3 regions of the Ligilactobacillus salivarius genome follow, and region 1 is predicted to be linked to each of the others. Evidence: predicted binding sites of a transcription regulator. Region 1 holds the regulator's gene; each other region holds the start of a gene.
What was found. Region 1 encodes Rex, which represses fermentation and respiration genes when NADH is low (regulators of the CRP and FNR family bind a similar motif). Its sites were predicted from a motif close to TTGTGAANTANTTCACAA; they were not measured.

Region 1 (4,939 bases):
TATCAAATTGCATACCTTCAACAACATCTAAAGAAGTATCGATACCTTTAGATTCTTCAATTGTAATAACACCATCATTACCAACTTTTTCCATAGCATCGGCAATTAATTTACCAACTTCTTCGTTAGCAGATGAAATAGAAGCAACTTGTGCAATATCACTCTTGGATTCTACTGTATGGGACATTTCATGTAATGCATCAACTGCAGCCTTAGTTGCTAATTCAATACCACGACGAATTCCAACTGGGTTTGCACCAGCAGTTACATTCTTCATACCTTCATTTACAATAGCTTGTGTTAAAACAGTAGCAGTTGTTGTACCATCACCTGCAATATCATTTGTCTTAGAAGCAACTTCAGACACCAATTTTGCTCCCATATTTTCGAAATGATCTTCTAAATCAATAGCCTTAGCAATTGTTACACCATCATTTGTAATTGTGGGGGAACCATAAGATTGTTCCAAAACAACATTACGGCCTTTAGGACCAATAGTTGATTTTACTGTATTTGCTAATTTATCTACACCCTTCAACATCTTTGAACGAGCATCTTCTGAAAACTTAATTTCCTTTGCCATAAATCTCTTCACCTCAAATTAATTAAAAATTAATCTATAACCGCAATAATGTCATTTTCACGGATTACTAAATATTCTTCGCCTTCATATTTAACTTCAGAACCAGCATACTTATCAAAAACAACTGATTGACCAACTTTTACTTCAGGTTCAACCCTTTGTCCATTGTCTAAGATACGTCCGTTACCAACAGCAATTACTTCACCTGTTGTAGGCTTTTCTTTTGCATTACTTGCGATAACAATTCCACCAATGGATTGTTCTTCTTCCTTTTGAACTTTTAAAACAACGCGATCTCCTAATGGTTTAAGCACGTCTAATCCCTCCAATATCAATCATCTGTATCATTTAGCACTCTCAACTCTTGAGTGCTAACTACAATTAATACTATAACCACTTTAAATATAAATTGCAAGTATTTTTTATCACTCGACACATTAGAGTGCTAATTTTTTTATTTGACCTGTTAATGGTACAATTAAACTTAAAAATGAAAGGTGATAATTAATTTGGAACAAAGAAATTCTATTCCCTTATTGCTAACCTATATTGGTTATCAAATTTTGTTAGCAATATTCAATATTTTTTATAATCAAAGTCATAATTTTTATTTGGTTGAAACTATTATTGGAATACTCTGCATGTTGTTTATTGTTTATCTCAATCATAGATTCTCTTTTAAAAATAAATTAGAATATAAAACTATTAAACTTAAATCTATTTTACTCTGGAGTATCCTTGGTATGGTCGGTGCCCTCATAATTCAAATTGGATTATCTCGTATCGAATCAGGACTTTTTCATTTTTCATCATATTCAGCTAATACTAACCTATTGTTAGAAATTGTTCACCATTACCCATACTACATTTTAGTACCTGGAATTGTTGCACCTGTAATGGAAGAGTTAATTTTTAGAAAAGTTTTATTTGGAAATTTTTCAAGATTCATCCCTTTTCTACCTGCTGCCTTAATTTCCAGTCTTCTATTTAGTTTAGCTCATATGGATGGTCATTTCCTTATCTATGCTAGTATTGGCCTTTTGTTTTGCTATATTTACTATCGGACTGGAACGATTATTACTTCTACTTTTAGTCATATATTTCTAAACTTGTTTATTATACTTCTATCATCGCTTTAGAAGTTATTAATATCAAAAAATTGCTGAAGATTAATGTGATTAGATAACATCATAATCTTCAGCAATTTTTATTTTGAGACTCATTTCGGTCTTCTATGTAACACTACTCTTCTGTGCTTCCAAAATGATTCAAGAAATAAATCAAAGTTTCCATTTCATTCGTCAAATCTACATTTTGCACACGTATATTTTCTGGTACAGTAATTCTAAGTGGTGTAAAATTCAATATTCCCCTTACACCAACTTCCACTAACTCATCTGTAACTTTTTGTGCTACAGGAGCTGGAACAGTTAAAATTACAATTTCAATTTGCTGTAACTTTAATTGTTCTTTCATATCAGACATTGGATATACTGGAATTCCACTTTGAATTGTTCCCGTAATATCTTCATTTACATCAAATGCTGCACTAATTCTTACATGATTACTTTGATGGAAATTAAAGTTCAATAAAGCATGTCCTAAATTACCAACCCCAACCAAAGCAACATTAGTTAACGTATCTTGATTTAATTGCTTAGTAAAAAAATCAAGTAAACTTTGTACATCATATCCGTAACCACGTTTACCTAAAGCACCAAAATACGAAAAATCACGTCGAATAGTAGCAGAATCTACTTTTACGGCTTCAGCTAATTCTGTTGAAGAAACTCTATTCTTTCCAGAATTAGATAATAGTCTTAGATAACGATAATATATCGGTAGACGTTTTGCAGTAGCCTGCGGAATCTTTACTTCTGCCATTAGACTTTCCTCTTTTCGTGAAATATTTAACATAAGTTTAACACATAGCTCCACAATTATACAATATATTGGCTTAATTATCATCTTTAACGTTTTTATTTGTGAAATTTCTATGTTACACTATAAATCGTCTTAGTGTTATAATACAGTAAATTAATAGAAAAGGTGATTTTATGCTACTTTTACAAGCACAGCAAGTTGCCCGACATTTTGGAGCAGATATCCTTTTTGAGAATGTCAATCTTGATATAAAAGATAATTCCAAGATCGCACTTGTTGGTCGCAACGGAGCAGGAAAATCTACACTAATAAAAATGTTAATCGGTGAATCACTTCCAGATGAAGGAAAAATCGTTACTAAACGAGATTTAACTATTGGATATTTAGCACAACATACAGGATTAGAATCTACTAAAAATGTATTAGATGAAATGTTAAGTGTCTTTGAACCCTTGCAAAAGATGGAAGCTAAGATTCATCAACTTGAAGAAAAGATTGCTTCTCCGTCAATTCCACATGAATCTAAGGAATATCAACAATTATTAAATCAATATGATCAATTACAACATGACTTCCAAGAAAATAATGGTTATGGTTATGAAAATGAAGTAAAAGCTGTTTTACATGGTTTCCAATTCTTTGAAGAAGACTATGGAAAAATGGTTTCTGACTTATCAGGTGGACAAAAAACTCGTTTAGCTTTAGCTAAATTACTTTTAGAAAAACGTGATTTATTAATCCTTGACGAACCTACTAACCACCTCGACATTGAAACTTTGACTTGGTTAGAAAATTATATCCAAGGTTATACCGGTGCCCTTTTAATTGTTTCACATGACCGCTACTTCTTAGATAAAGTTGTCAATGAAGTTTATGAATTAAGTCATCAACATTCTAGTCATTATGTTGGAAATTATTCTCATTATATTGAAGAAAAAGCTTCTCGCTTGCGTACTCAATGGAAAGAATATGAAAAGCAACAAGTGAAAATTCAAAAATTAGAGGATTTTGTTAATAAAAACTTAGTTCGAGCTTCCACAACTAAAAGAGCTCAAAGTAAAAGAAAACAATTAGAGAAAATGGATAGATTAGAGCGTCCTGAAGGTGAAGAAAAAGGCCCTCATTTTAAATTTCATGCTAGCAAGGAAAGTGGAAATGTAGTTTTAAAGGTTACAGATGCTGCTATTGGCTATGATTCAAAAGTTATTTCAAATCCTATCACTTTCGAATTACGCAAACATCATGCAATGGCTGTTGTCGGACCTAATGGAATTGGCAAATCCACCTTACTAAAGAGTATTTTAGGAAATATTCCTTTCATCCATGGATCTGCTACTTTTGGTACTAATGTTCAAACTGGGTACTACGATCAGGAACAACAAAACCTACATGATAAAAAAACTGTCTTAAATGAAATCTGGGATGATCATCCTAATATGTTAGAAAAAGACGTTCGCTCATTATTAGGTAGTTTCTTATTTGTCGGTGATGATGTTAAAAAAGTAGTACATAATCTTTCTGGTGGGGAAAAGGCCAGATTAACATTAACAAAACTTGCTCTACAAGAAGATAATTTCTTAATGCTCGACGAACCCACTAATCATTTAGATATAGATAGTAAAGAAGTATTAGAGAGTGCTTTAATTGATTTTGAAGGAACCATCTTATTTGTTTCCCATGACCGTTACTTCATCAATCAAGTCGCTGATACCGTTCTTGAAATCACTCCAGAGGGAAGTAACTTATACCTTGGTAACTATGATTATTATTTAGAGAAAAAAGCTGAATTAGAAGCAATTGAAGCAGCTAAAGAGGCAGAACAATCTCAAGATGATCAACAAGTTTCAAAAACTTCTCAAAAGCAACTTAACTATAAGAAAAGTAAAGAATTACAAAAACAACAGCGTAAATTACAACGTTTAGTTGATGATGCTGAATCTGAAATGGAACGTCTTGAAGAATTAAAAACTAATATAGAGCAAGAAATGACACTACCTGATAATTTCAATGATCCACAAAAAATGGATGAGTTACACACAAAGCTATCTAAGGCAACAAATGATTTAAATGAAGCCGAAAGTAAATGGACTGAACTAAGTTTAGAATTAGAAGGATTACAATAAAAAAGATGTAAGACTTAATACCAGAGTTATGCTCACTCTAGTCATACTAAGTCTCACATCTTTTTATTTTTCTACCATCCATTCAAATTCTAGACTTGGTTCAGCATTCAATGTCATGTCAGCTCGAACACCATGCTTGAAAGCCACATATCCAGCAGCACCTATCATCGCTGCATTATCACCACATAATTTCAAAGGTGCTTTCAACAATTCTACATCTTTAAATGCTGTTAATTCCTTATCTAATCTTGTTCTTAATCCTTGATTAGCAGCTACGCCTCCAGCAAGAATTAATTGTTTTACCTTAAAATGTCCCAATGCTTTGACAGTTTTGCTACTTAATACATCA
Region 2 (4,939 bases), 770 kb from region 1:
CTGGTGCAGCTTCCACTTTTTCTTCTTTTTCAGTTTCTGCAGCAGGAGCATCGTCAGCTACATTGCCTTCTCCTTCTGCAACTTCTAATTCAATCAATGGTTGACCAACCTCAGCAGTTTCGCCTTCTTCAACCAATATTTTTGTTACTGTACCTGAAACTGGAGAAGGAATTTCTTCAACAGATTTATCATTTTCAATTTGAACTAAATCTCCATCAACTTCCACCTTGTCACCAGGCTTAACATGCCATTCGCCAATTGTACCTTCTGCAATACCTTCACCGATATCTGGCAATTTAAATTGATATTTACTCATTATTTCACCCTCCAAATTAGAAGTTCACAACTTCTTTAACTTTCTCTACGATATCTTTTTTATTTGGTAACCATGTACTTTCAGCTTCACTAAATGGATATGGTGTATCAGGTGCACTTACACGACCAATTGGAGCTTCCAATGAAAGAATACCTTTTTCTGCAATTAATGAAGCTACCGCTGGAGAAATTCCTGCTTGTGCTTGTGCTTCTTGAACAAGTACCACACGACCTGTTTTCTTAACAGAAGCTAAAATTGTTTCTTCATCAAGTGGAGATACTGTACGTAAATCAACAACTTCAGCGTTAATTCCTTCTTTAGCTAAATCTTCAGCTGCTTTCAAACTTTCTTGAACCATGTAGCCATATGTTATGATGCTTACATCACTACCTTCGCGCTTAACTGCTGCTTTGTCCAATGGTACGATGTATGCTTCATCTGGAACTTCTTCTTTAACTGAGCGATATAATTTCATATGTTCTAGGAATACAACTGGATCATCTGAACGAATAGCTGAAATTAACAGTCCCTTAGCATCATATGGACCAGATGGAATAACTACGCGTAAACCTGGTGTTTGAGCCATCAAGCCTTCTAAACTATCAGAGTGAAGTTCAGGTGTATGAACCCCACCACCAAATGGAGCTCTAAATGTAACAGGCATCTTACGAGTTGCTCCCATACGATAACGTTCACGGGAGATTTGTCCTGCAATTGAATCCATTACTTCAAAAACAAAACCAAAGAATTGAATTTCAGGAACTGGACGAAAACCAGTGAAGGCTAAACCTGCTGCTAAACCACCAATACCAGATTCAGCAAGTGGTGTATCAAACACTCTATCTTCTCCGTAAATTTCTTGAAGTCCATCAGTTGCACGGAAAACACCACCGTTTTTACCAACGTCTTCCCCAAATACTAAGACCTTGTCATCACGCTTTAATTCTTCATCCATTGCCGCTGTAATAGCTTTAATCATTGTTGTTTTAGCCATGGTTATTCAGCCTCCTTCTTTGTGTATTTATCAATTTGTTCTTGAATAGTTGCAGGTGTATCAACAAAGACATTCTTTAGATATTCGCTAACTTTTTGCTTAGGTGCTTTTTCTGTTAGAACCATTGCTTCATCGATTTCCTTGTTTACTTCTTCTGTCCATGCCTTTTCTTTTTCTTCAGACCATAGACCCTTCTTATCTAAGTAAGTACGCATACGAATTAATGGATCTTTTTCTTTCCATTCTTGTTCTTCTTCAGCTGTACGATAACGCTTAGGATCATCACCAGATAAAGTATGTGGTCCGAAACGATATGTTAATGTTTCAATTAATACTGGACCGTTACCAGCTGCTGCATATTCACGTGCAGCTTTCATTACTGAATACATTGCTAGTGCATCCATTCCATCTACTTGAACAAATGGAATTCCAGCTGCCACACCTTTTTGAGCTAATGTTTTAGCAGCTGTTTGTTTTGCACGAGGAACTGAGATAGCGTATCCATTATTTTGTACTACAAAAATTGCTGGAGCTTTAAATGCACCTGCGAAGTTGATACCTTCGTAGAAATCACCTTGAGAAGTACCACCATCACCTGTGTATGTATAAGCTACATTCTTAGAACCCTTTTTCTTCAAACCTAAAGCAATTCCTGCAGCTTGAACATATTGAGCACCGATAATAATTTGTGGTGGTAGTGCATTGAAGTTTTCAGGATATTTATTTCCATCAACATGACCACGTGACCATAAGAATGCTTTGTATAAAGGCAATCCATGTAATACCAATTGTGGAACATCACGGTATGCTGGAAGGATATAGTCTTCTTTTTCCATTGCAAATTCTGATCCAATTTGAGAAGCTTCTTCACCTGCAGTAGGTGCGAAGAAACCTAGACGTCCTTGACGATTCAATTTAGTTGAACGTTCGTTTAGGACACGAGACCAAACCATTTTCTTAAATAATTCAACAATTTGTTCATCACTTAAATCAGGAAATAGATCCTTGTTAACAACATTTCCATCATTATCGAGAACACGAACTGTTTCAAACTTGTCATCAACGATGTTTTTTAATTTATCAAAATCAATACCAGCCATCTTGAAAACCTCCTTAAAAATTAGCGATATTTTCCGAACTTATTTTTATTTTATATAACGCTTACAATTTTATTATACCTTATTTTTTTAAAATGTTAATTTTGTTTTTTTTTGCACAATAGATTTTATGGCATATAATGCCGACTTATCAATATTTATAACTTTAAATTAAGTTCAAAAAAATTTATGAAGATCTATATTTGTTATTGTTATCACAAAATGATTACAAGCTTAACATGCCTATTTAATCAAATTAAAAAAGACTAACCTATTGTTAATCATCACATAATTTTATTAACTTTGTGATTTTTCCAATAAATTAGTCTTTTATAATTATTTAGTTATCACGTTTATTCTTGCGTTTAAATCCGAATAAACCTGCTAAACTCATTAAGATTAATCCTACTAAACTAGTAGTATTATCTTTTTGATCACCAGTTTGTGGTAATGTTTGACTTGATACTTTAGTATTCACTTTATCTTTAGAGTTAATAGTATTTTTGAAATCATTGGACTTCTTAGTTTTAGTTTCTACTTTACTTTCCTTACCGTTATTATCGTTCTTATCAACTTGGTTTGTATTCTTTGTAGAATCTGTACTATTTTTCTCATATACAAAGGTAATTTCTAAAGTCTTACCAAAAATACCATGAACCAATTTGCTCTCAGAAATTAAGTGGTAACCAGCAATTTCTAAGGCTTGAGTAGTAAACTCATTTCCTTCTTTACCAGATACAGTTCCAGTATCGGCAAGCTTATTTCCCATGTTGTCTTCATAATTAATTACCACATTTACGATATTAGCTTTATATATTACAACTTCTGTCGTATTGCTATCATTAATTGTTACTTCTTTAGCTGTTACGCTTGCCTTATCTGGAGTGTAGCCTGCCTTTTCTGGCGTCTTCACTTCGTCGAAGCTTTGACTTGGGACATCTGTGTTCCAAGTTACTTGGTTTGTTACCAGATCTTTATCGCCTGATTGAGTGAACGTTAGACTTTGACTCTTGGTATCTAGTAGATTACCTTTTTCATCTCGGTACTCTATTGTTCTTGTTACCACGTTGTCTTTAGTAACTGTTTCATGTTTATGCTTCAAATGAATTGTTACCACGTTACTTTCATCAGTGCCATCTTCTGGGAAGGTGTAATCCGTTGGATTTCCTGCTACTTCCTCATAATTATCTGGTACTTCTGGAGTAACCTTTACAGTTTCTCCTGTCTTGCCAGATATGCTACCTTGCTTGACTTTTTGTCCACCGTTGTCATCATCCACATATACTACTCGACCGGTTTGTTCATTTGCCTTATATACTACAGTTTCTGTGTAATCTTTAGTATCAAATGTTACTGTTTCACTTGGAACAATAGCTCTATCTGGTGTGTAGCCTGCTTTTTCTGGTGTCTTCACTTCGTCGAAGCTTTGACTTGGGACATCTGTGCTCCAGATTACTTGATCTGTTACTAGATCTTTGTCGCCTGGTTGGGTGAATGTTAGACTTTGACTCTTGGTATTTAATAGATTACCTTGTTCATCTCGATACTCTATTGTTCTTGTTACCACGTTGTCTCTAGTTACTGCTTCATGTTTATGTTTCAAATGAATTGTTACTACATTACTTTCATCAGTACCATTTTCTGGGAAGGTGTAATCCGTTGGATTTCCTGCCATTTCCTCATAATTCTCTGGCACTTCTGGGGTAACCTTTACGGTTTCTCCTGTCTTACCAGATATACTACCTTGCTTGACTTCTTGGCCGTCTTTATCATCATCCACATACACTACTTTGCCTTTTTGTTCATTTGCTCTATATACTACAGTTTCTGTGTAATCTTCAGTATCAAATGTTACTATCTCACTTGGAACAACAGCTTTATCTGGTGTGTAGCCTGCCTTTTCTGGTGTCTTCACTTCGTCGAAGCTTTGACTTGGGACATCTGTGCTCCAGATTACTTGATCTGTTACTAGATCTTTATCGCCTGGTTGGGTGAACTTTAGACTTTGACTCTTGGTATTTAGTAGATTACCTTTTTCATCTCGGTACTCTATTGTTCTTGTTACTGTATTATCTCTAGTTACTGCTTCATGTTTATGTTTCAAATGAATTGTCACTACGTTACTTTCATCAGTACCATTTTCTGGGAAGGTGTAATCCGTTGGATTTCCTGCCACTTCCTCATAATTCTCTGGCACTTCTGGGGTAACCTTTACGGTTTCTCCTGTCTTGCCAGATATACTACCTTGCTTGACTTCTTGGCCGTCTTTATCATCATCCACATACACTACTTTGCCTTTTTGTTCATTTGCTCTATATACTACAGTTTCTGTGTAATCTTCAGTATCAAATGTTACTGTCTCACTTGGAACAACAGCTTTATCTGGAGTATAGCCTGCCCTTTCTGGCGTCTTCACTTCGTCGAAGCTTTGACTTGGGACATCTGTGTTCCAAACTATTTGGCCTGTTACTAGATCTTTGTCGCCTGGTTGGGTGAATGTTAGACTTTGACTCTTGGTATCTAATAGATTAC
Region 3 (4,939 bases), on a different replicon from region 1:
GAAAAGCTACAAATCACGCAAATTCATCAAGCTGTTGCGATGATGCAATTTAAGCTTGAAGGGAAAGTTATAGCTAGAAGACCAGAATTGGAAATGGATGATCGAGATTTACTTAATAAGATAGATTACAAGAAAAATGTAATTAGTTTAAATGGTAAAGAATATCCGTTACAAAATACTTGTTTCAACACTGTAGACCCTAAAAATCCTAGTGAATTAACAGATGAAGAAAATGCGATTGTAGATGAATTATTAATTTCCATTCAACATTCTACAAAATTAAAACGTCATCTAGATTTTATGATGAATAAAGGTAGTATGTACCGTACATATAATGGCAATCTCTTATTCCATGGATGTATTCCTGCAGATGAAGAAGGAAATTTCTGTAGCTTGAAGATTGGTAGTAAAGAATATTCTGGCAAAAAATTGTTTGATTTTTCTGAAAAAATGATTCGAAAAGCTTACTCTAAGCCAAATGTAAAAGATGATTTTGCCACTGATTTTATGTGGTATTTATGGCAAGGAGCTCTTTCCCCACTGTTTGGTAAGAAATCTATGACTACTTTTGAACGTTATTTTATTGCAGATAAAGCTTGTCATGAAGAAGTAAAGAATCCATATTATAAATTAAGGGAAAATAAGGATTTCTGCATCAAAATTTTACAAGAATTTGGATTTGCTGGCGATGATACTAATCATATTATCAATGGTCATACTCCAGTTAAAAGAGGCCATAATGCAATCTGCGCAGAGGGTTATATGTTGGTAATTGATGGAGGATACTCCAAAGCCTATCAGCCAACAACAGGGATCGCTGGATATACATTATTGTATAATTCATATGGCTTGCAACTAGTTTCGCATCAACCATTTACTTCAAAACAAGATGCTATTAGAAGCGGGAAAGATATCGTTTCAACGGTTCGAGTGGTAAAGCATGAATTACAACGAAAATCAGTTGCGGATACTGATATTGGTGAAAATATTAAAGAAAAAATTAGAGTTTTGTATAATTTATTGAGAAATTATGATTAGAATAAAACATCATCTCAGAGCTAATTTGAGATGATGTTTTTTGATGAAAATAGTTGTTATACGTAGCATTGACACACTTGATAATCTGATGTTGTTGTTTTTAAACTAAATGGAATTAATGGCGATTAATGAGATTTGTAAAAAACAGTGTTATTTTAACTATAATTATGAACTTAACGTTTGATCAACATTAAGTTATTTTTTTGTTGATAAAATTCTCGGAATATATTGTAAAAGTGTACCATATGAGATATGATTAAATTATAATAGAAAACGTTTACAAAAAATATTTTTTAAGTTTTTTGTTACGCTTTATTTTGTATTTTTAATCGATTGATATAAGTGACTTATTTAACAAAATCTGAGAAAAAATAAAATTAAATTTAAAAATAGTATTGATTTATTGTAGATATGATGTTATTTTATAAGTGTAATATTTGTGAATTAATTCACGATAACATAATTATATTTGTATCGTTTATTAATGGTTAAATATTAACTTATAGTTTATTTAGCTATAGTAGGAGGCTAAAGCAATGGTTAACAAGACAAACAACAAAGAAGAAGATGCTCGTGCATACACTGATGGTTTAGTAGAAAAAGCATTAAAAGCTGAACAAGAATATTCTACTTTCTCACAAGAACAAGTAGATAAAATTGTTGCAGCAGCTGCTTTGGCAGGTTCAGAAGCTGCTTTGATTTTAGCTCATGAAGCAGTAGATGAAACTGGACGTGGGGTTGTAGAAGATAAGGATACAAAGAACCGTTTCGCAACTGAAAATGTCTATAATGCTATTAAGAATGATAAAACAGTTGGTGTAATTGAAGAAGATAAGATTAAAGGCGAAGTAAAAATTGCAGCTCCACTTGGTGTTTTAGCAGGTATTGTACCTACAACAAACCCAACATCAACAGCAATGTTTAAGTCATTATTAGCATTGAAGACTAGAAACGCAATTGTATTCGCTTTCCACCCACAAGCACAAAAATGTTCAGCACATGCTGCAAAGATCGTTTATGATGCAGCTGTAAAAGCTGGTGCTCCAAAGAACATTATTCAATGGATTGAAGAACCAAGTCTAGAAAAGACAACAGCTCTTATTCAAAATCCAAAGATTGCTTCTATTTTAGCTACTGGTGGTCCAGGAATGGTTAATGCAGCTTTGAAGTCTGGTAATCCATCAATGGGTGTAGGTGCTGGTAATGGTGCTATCTACGTTGATCATACAGCACACCTTGACAGAGCTGTTGAAGATTTACTTCTATCTAAGAGATTTGATAACGGTATGATTTGTGCTACTGAAAACTCTGCAGTTGTTGAAGCTCCTATCTATGATGAATGGCTAAAGAAGATGGAAGAAAAAGGAGCATATGTTGTTCCTAAGAAAGACTATAAGAAGATTGAAGATTTCGTATTCAATGATAGACATGGTGTAAATGGCCCAGTTGCTGGTAAGCCAGCTCGCTGGATTGCTGAACAAGCTGGTGTAGAACTTCCAGAAGGTAAAGACGTAATGTTATTTGAACTTTCTGCTAAGAACATCGGTGAAAAGCTATCATCTGAAAAACTTTCTCCATTATTGTCGGTATATAAAGCAAAAGATCGTGAAGATGGTATTAAGACCGTTGCTGCATTATTAGATTATCAAGGTGCAGGCCATAACGCTGCTATCCAAATTGGTTCTCAATCCGATCCATTTATAAAAGAATTTGGTGATAGAACTAAAGCAGCTCGTATCTTGGTAAATCAACCTGATTCCATTGGTGGTATTGGCGATATTTACACAGATGGCTTACGTGCAAGTTTGACACTTGGAACAGGATCATGGGGGAAGAATTCATTGTCACATAATTTATCAACATCAGACCTATTAAATGTTAAGACAGTTGCTAAGAGACGTAACAGACCTCAATGGGTTCGTTTACCAGAAAAGATCTACTACGAAAAGAATGCTATCAGCTATCTACAAGATGAAACTGAAGATATCAACCGTGCATTCATCGTAGCTGACCCAGGAATGGTTAAGTTTGGATTTGTAGACAAAGTTTACGATCAATTAGCAGCAAGAGAAAATGAAGTTAAGACAGCTCTTTATGGAACTGTAAGACCTGACCCAATGTTAGGACAAACAATTGAAATTGCTCAACAAATGGCACAATTCGAACCAGATACAGTTATTGCTATCGGTGGTGGTTCTGCATTGGATGCTACAAAGATTGCTCGTTACATCTATGAATACTCCTTAGATCAAGAACCAGGATTCTTAGATAGCTACGAAAAAGTTAGTGAAGTATTTAAAGAATTACAACAAAAATTCGTTGATATTCGTAAGAGAATTGTTAAATTCCATCACGCTAAGAAGACAAGAATGTTTGCAATTCCAACAACATCTGGTACAGGTTCTGAAGTAACACCATATGCTGTTATTACAGATGATAATACACACGTTAAGTATCCATTAACAGACTATGAATTGACACCACAAGTAGCAATTGTAGATCCAGAATTTGTAATGACTGTTCCTAAGAGAACTGTAGCTCTATCTGGATTGGATAGTTTGTCACATGCTCTTGAATCATATGTATCAGTCATGGCATCCGATTTCACACGCCCATGGTCAATGCAAGCTATTAAGTTAGTATTTGAAAACTTGGAAGCTTCATATAAGTATGATCCAAAACATCCTACATTAGAAGGCGAAAAAGCTCGCGAAAATATGCACTATGCTGCAACATTAGCAGGTATGGCATTTGCTAATGCATTCTTGGGTATTAACCACTCAATCGCTCACAAGACTGGTGGGGAATTTGGATTACCTCATGGTTTGGCAATTTCCATTGCTATGCAACACGTAATTAAATTTAACGGTGCTTCTGGTCGTGTAAAACGTACACCATTCCCACGTTATGAAGTATATCGTGCTCAAAAAGACTATGCAGATATTGCTCGTGCATTAGGTTTGAAAGGTAACTCAGATGCTGAATTAGTAGATGCATTATGCAACAAGATTAACGATTTAATGAAGAAATTAGACGTTGAACCTAAGTTATCTGCAAATGGTGTAACTAAAGAACAATTTGAAAAAGCTCTTGATAAGATGGTTGATCGTGTTTACGATGATCAATGCACAACTGCAAATCCTCGTCAACCATACTTGGAAGAAATTCGTCAATTGTTGATCGATCAATTCTAATTATTTAGTAAATTGTAATTACCATTAATATCAATTGGGATATCTTATAACTATATGGTTGTAAGATATCCTTTTTATATTTTAAATAATTGAGGTGAGAAATCATGAATCGAATTACAGAAATGTTAGGAATTAAATATCCAATTATTCAAGGAGCGATGCAAGATGTAGCCAAAGCAAGATTGGTGGCAGCTGTTTCTAATGCTGGTGGGCTAGGTGTATTAGCTTCAGGTCAAGATACACCTGAACAGGTACGCGAAGAAATCCATAAAGTAAAAGAATTAACTGATAAACCATTTGCTGTTAACTTGATGTTTTTAAATAAGAAAGTTCCAGAAATCGTTGATGTTGTCATTGAAGAAGGAGTAAAAATTGTAACAACTGGTGCTGGTACACCTAAATTGTACATGCCTAAACTAAAGGAAGCAGGAATAAAAGTAATGCCTGTAATTCCAAACGTAAAAATTGCTAAGAAGATGGAAGAGCTAGGTGTAGATGCTGTTATTGCTGAAGGTATGGAGAGTGGAGGTCATATTGGAACTATGACATCACAAATACTCTGGCCTCAAGTTGTTGACGCTGTAAAAATTCCGGTTATTGCAGCTGGGGGAATTGCTGATAATCGTGGAGTGAAAGCAGCGATGGCGATGGGAGCTGAAGGTGTACAATGTGGTACAATTTTCTCAATTTCTAAGGAAAGTCCCGTT

Region 2: a site for Rex is predicted at 2,611-2,628, ahead of pdhA (pyruvate dehydrogenase (acetyl-transferring) E1 component subunit alpha). Genes of this name have one in related genera too.
Region 3: a site for Rex is predicted at 1,476-1,493, ahead of adhE (bifunctional acetaldehyde-CoA/alcohol dehydrogenase). Genes of this name have one in related genera too.

Annotation. Positions count from the first base shown of each region.
Region 1 covers NZ_CP117983.1:1,241,184-1,246,122, forward strand. The annotation lists gene groL (chaperonin GroEL) at 1-583, opposite strand, end outside; gene groES (co-chaperone GroES) at 613-897, opposite strand; gene PTA89_RS06125 (CPBP family intramembrane glutamic endopeptidase) at 1,093-1,722, shown strand; gene PTA89_RS06130 (redox-sensing transcriptional repressor Rex) at 1,826-2,467, opposite strand; gene PTA89_RS06135 (ABC-F family ATP-binding cassette domain-containing protein) at 2,641-4,590, shown strand; gene tsaD (tRNA (adenosine(37)-N6)-threonylcarbamoyltransferase complex transferase subunit TsaD) at 4,654-4,939, opposite strand, start outside.
Region 2 covers NZ_CP117983.1:208,984-213,922, reverse strand. The annotation lists gene PTA89_RS00845 (2-oxo acid dehydrogenase subunit E2) at 1-316, opposite strand, end outside; gene PTA89_RS00840 (alpha-ketoacid dehydrogenase subunit beta) at 333-1,310, opposite strand; gene pdhA (pyruvate dehydrogenase (acetyl-transferring) E1 component subunit alpha) at 1,313-2,410, opposite strand; gene PTA89_RS00830 (mucin-binding protein) at 2,748-4,939, opposite strand, start outside.
Region 3 covers NZ_CP117984.1:165,122-170,060, forward strand. The annotation lists gene PTA89_RS09755 (fructose-1,6-bisphosphatase) at 1-1,038, shown strand, start outside; gene adhE (bifunctional acetaldehyde-CoA/alcohol dehydrogenase) at 1,575-4,232, shown strand; gene PTA89_RS09765 (NAD(P)H-dependent flavin oxidoreductase) at 4,337-4,939, shown strand, end outside.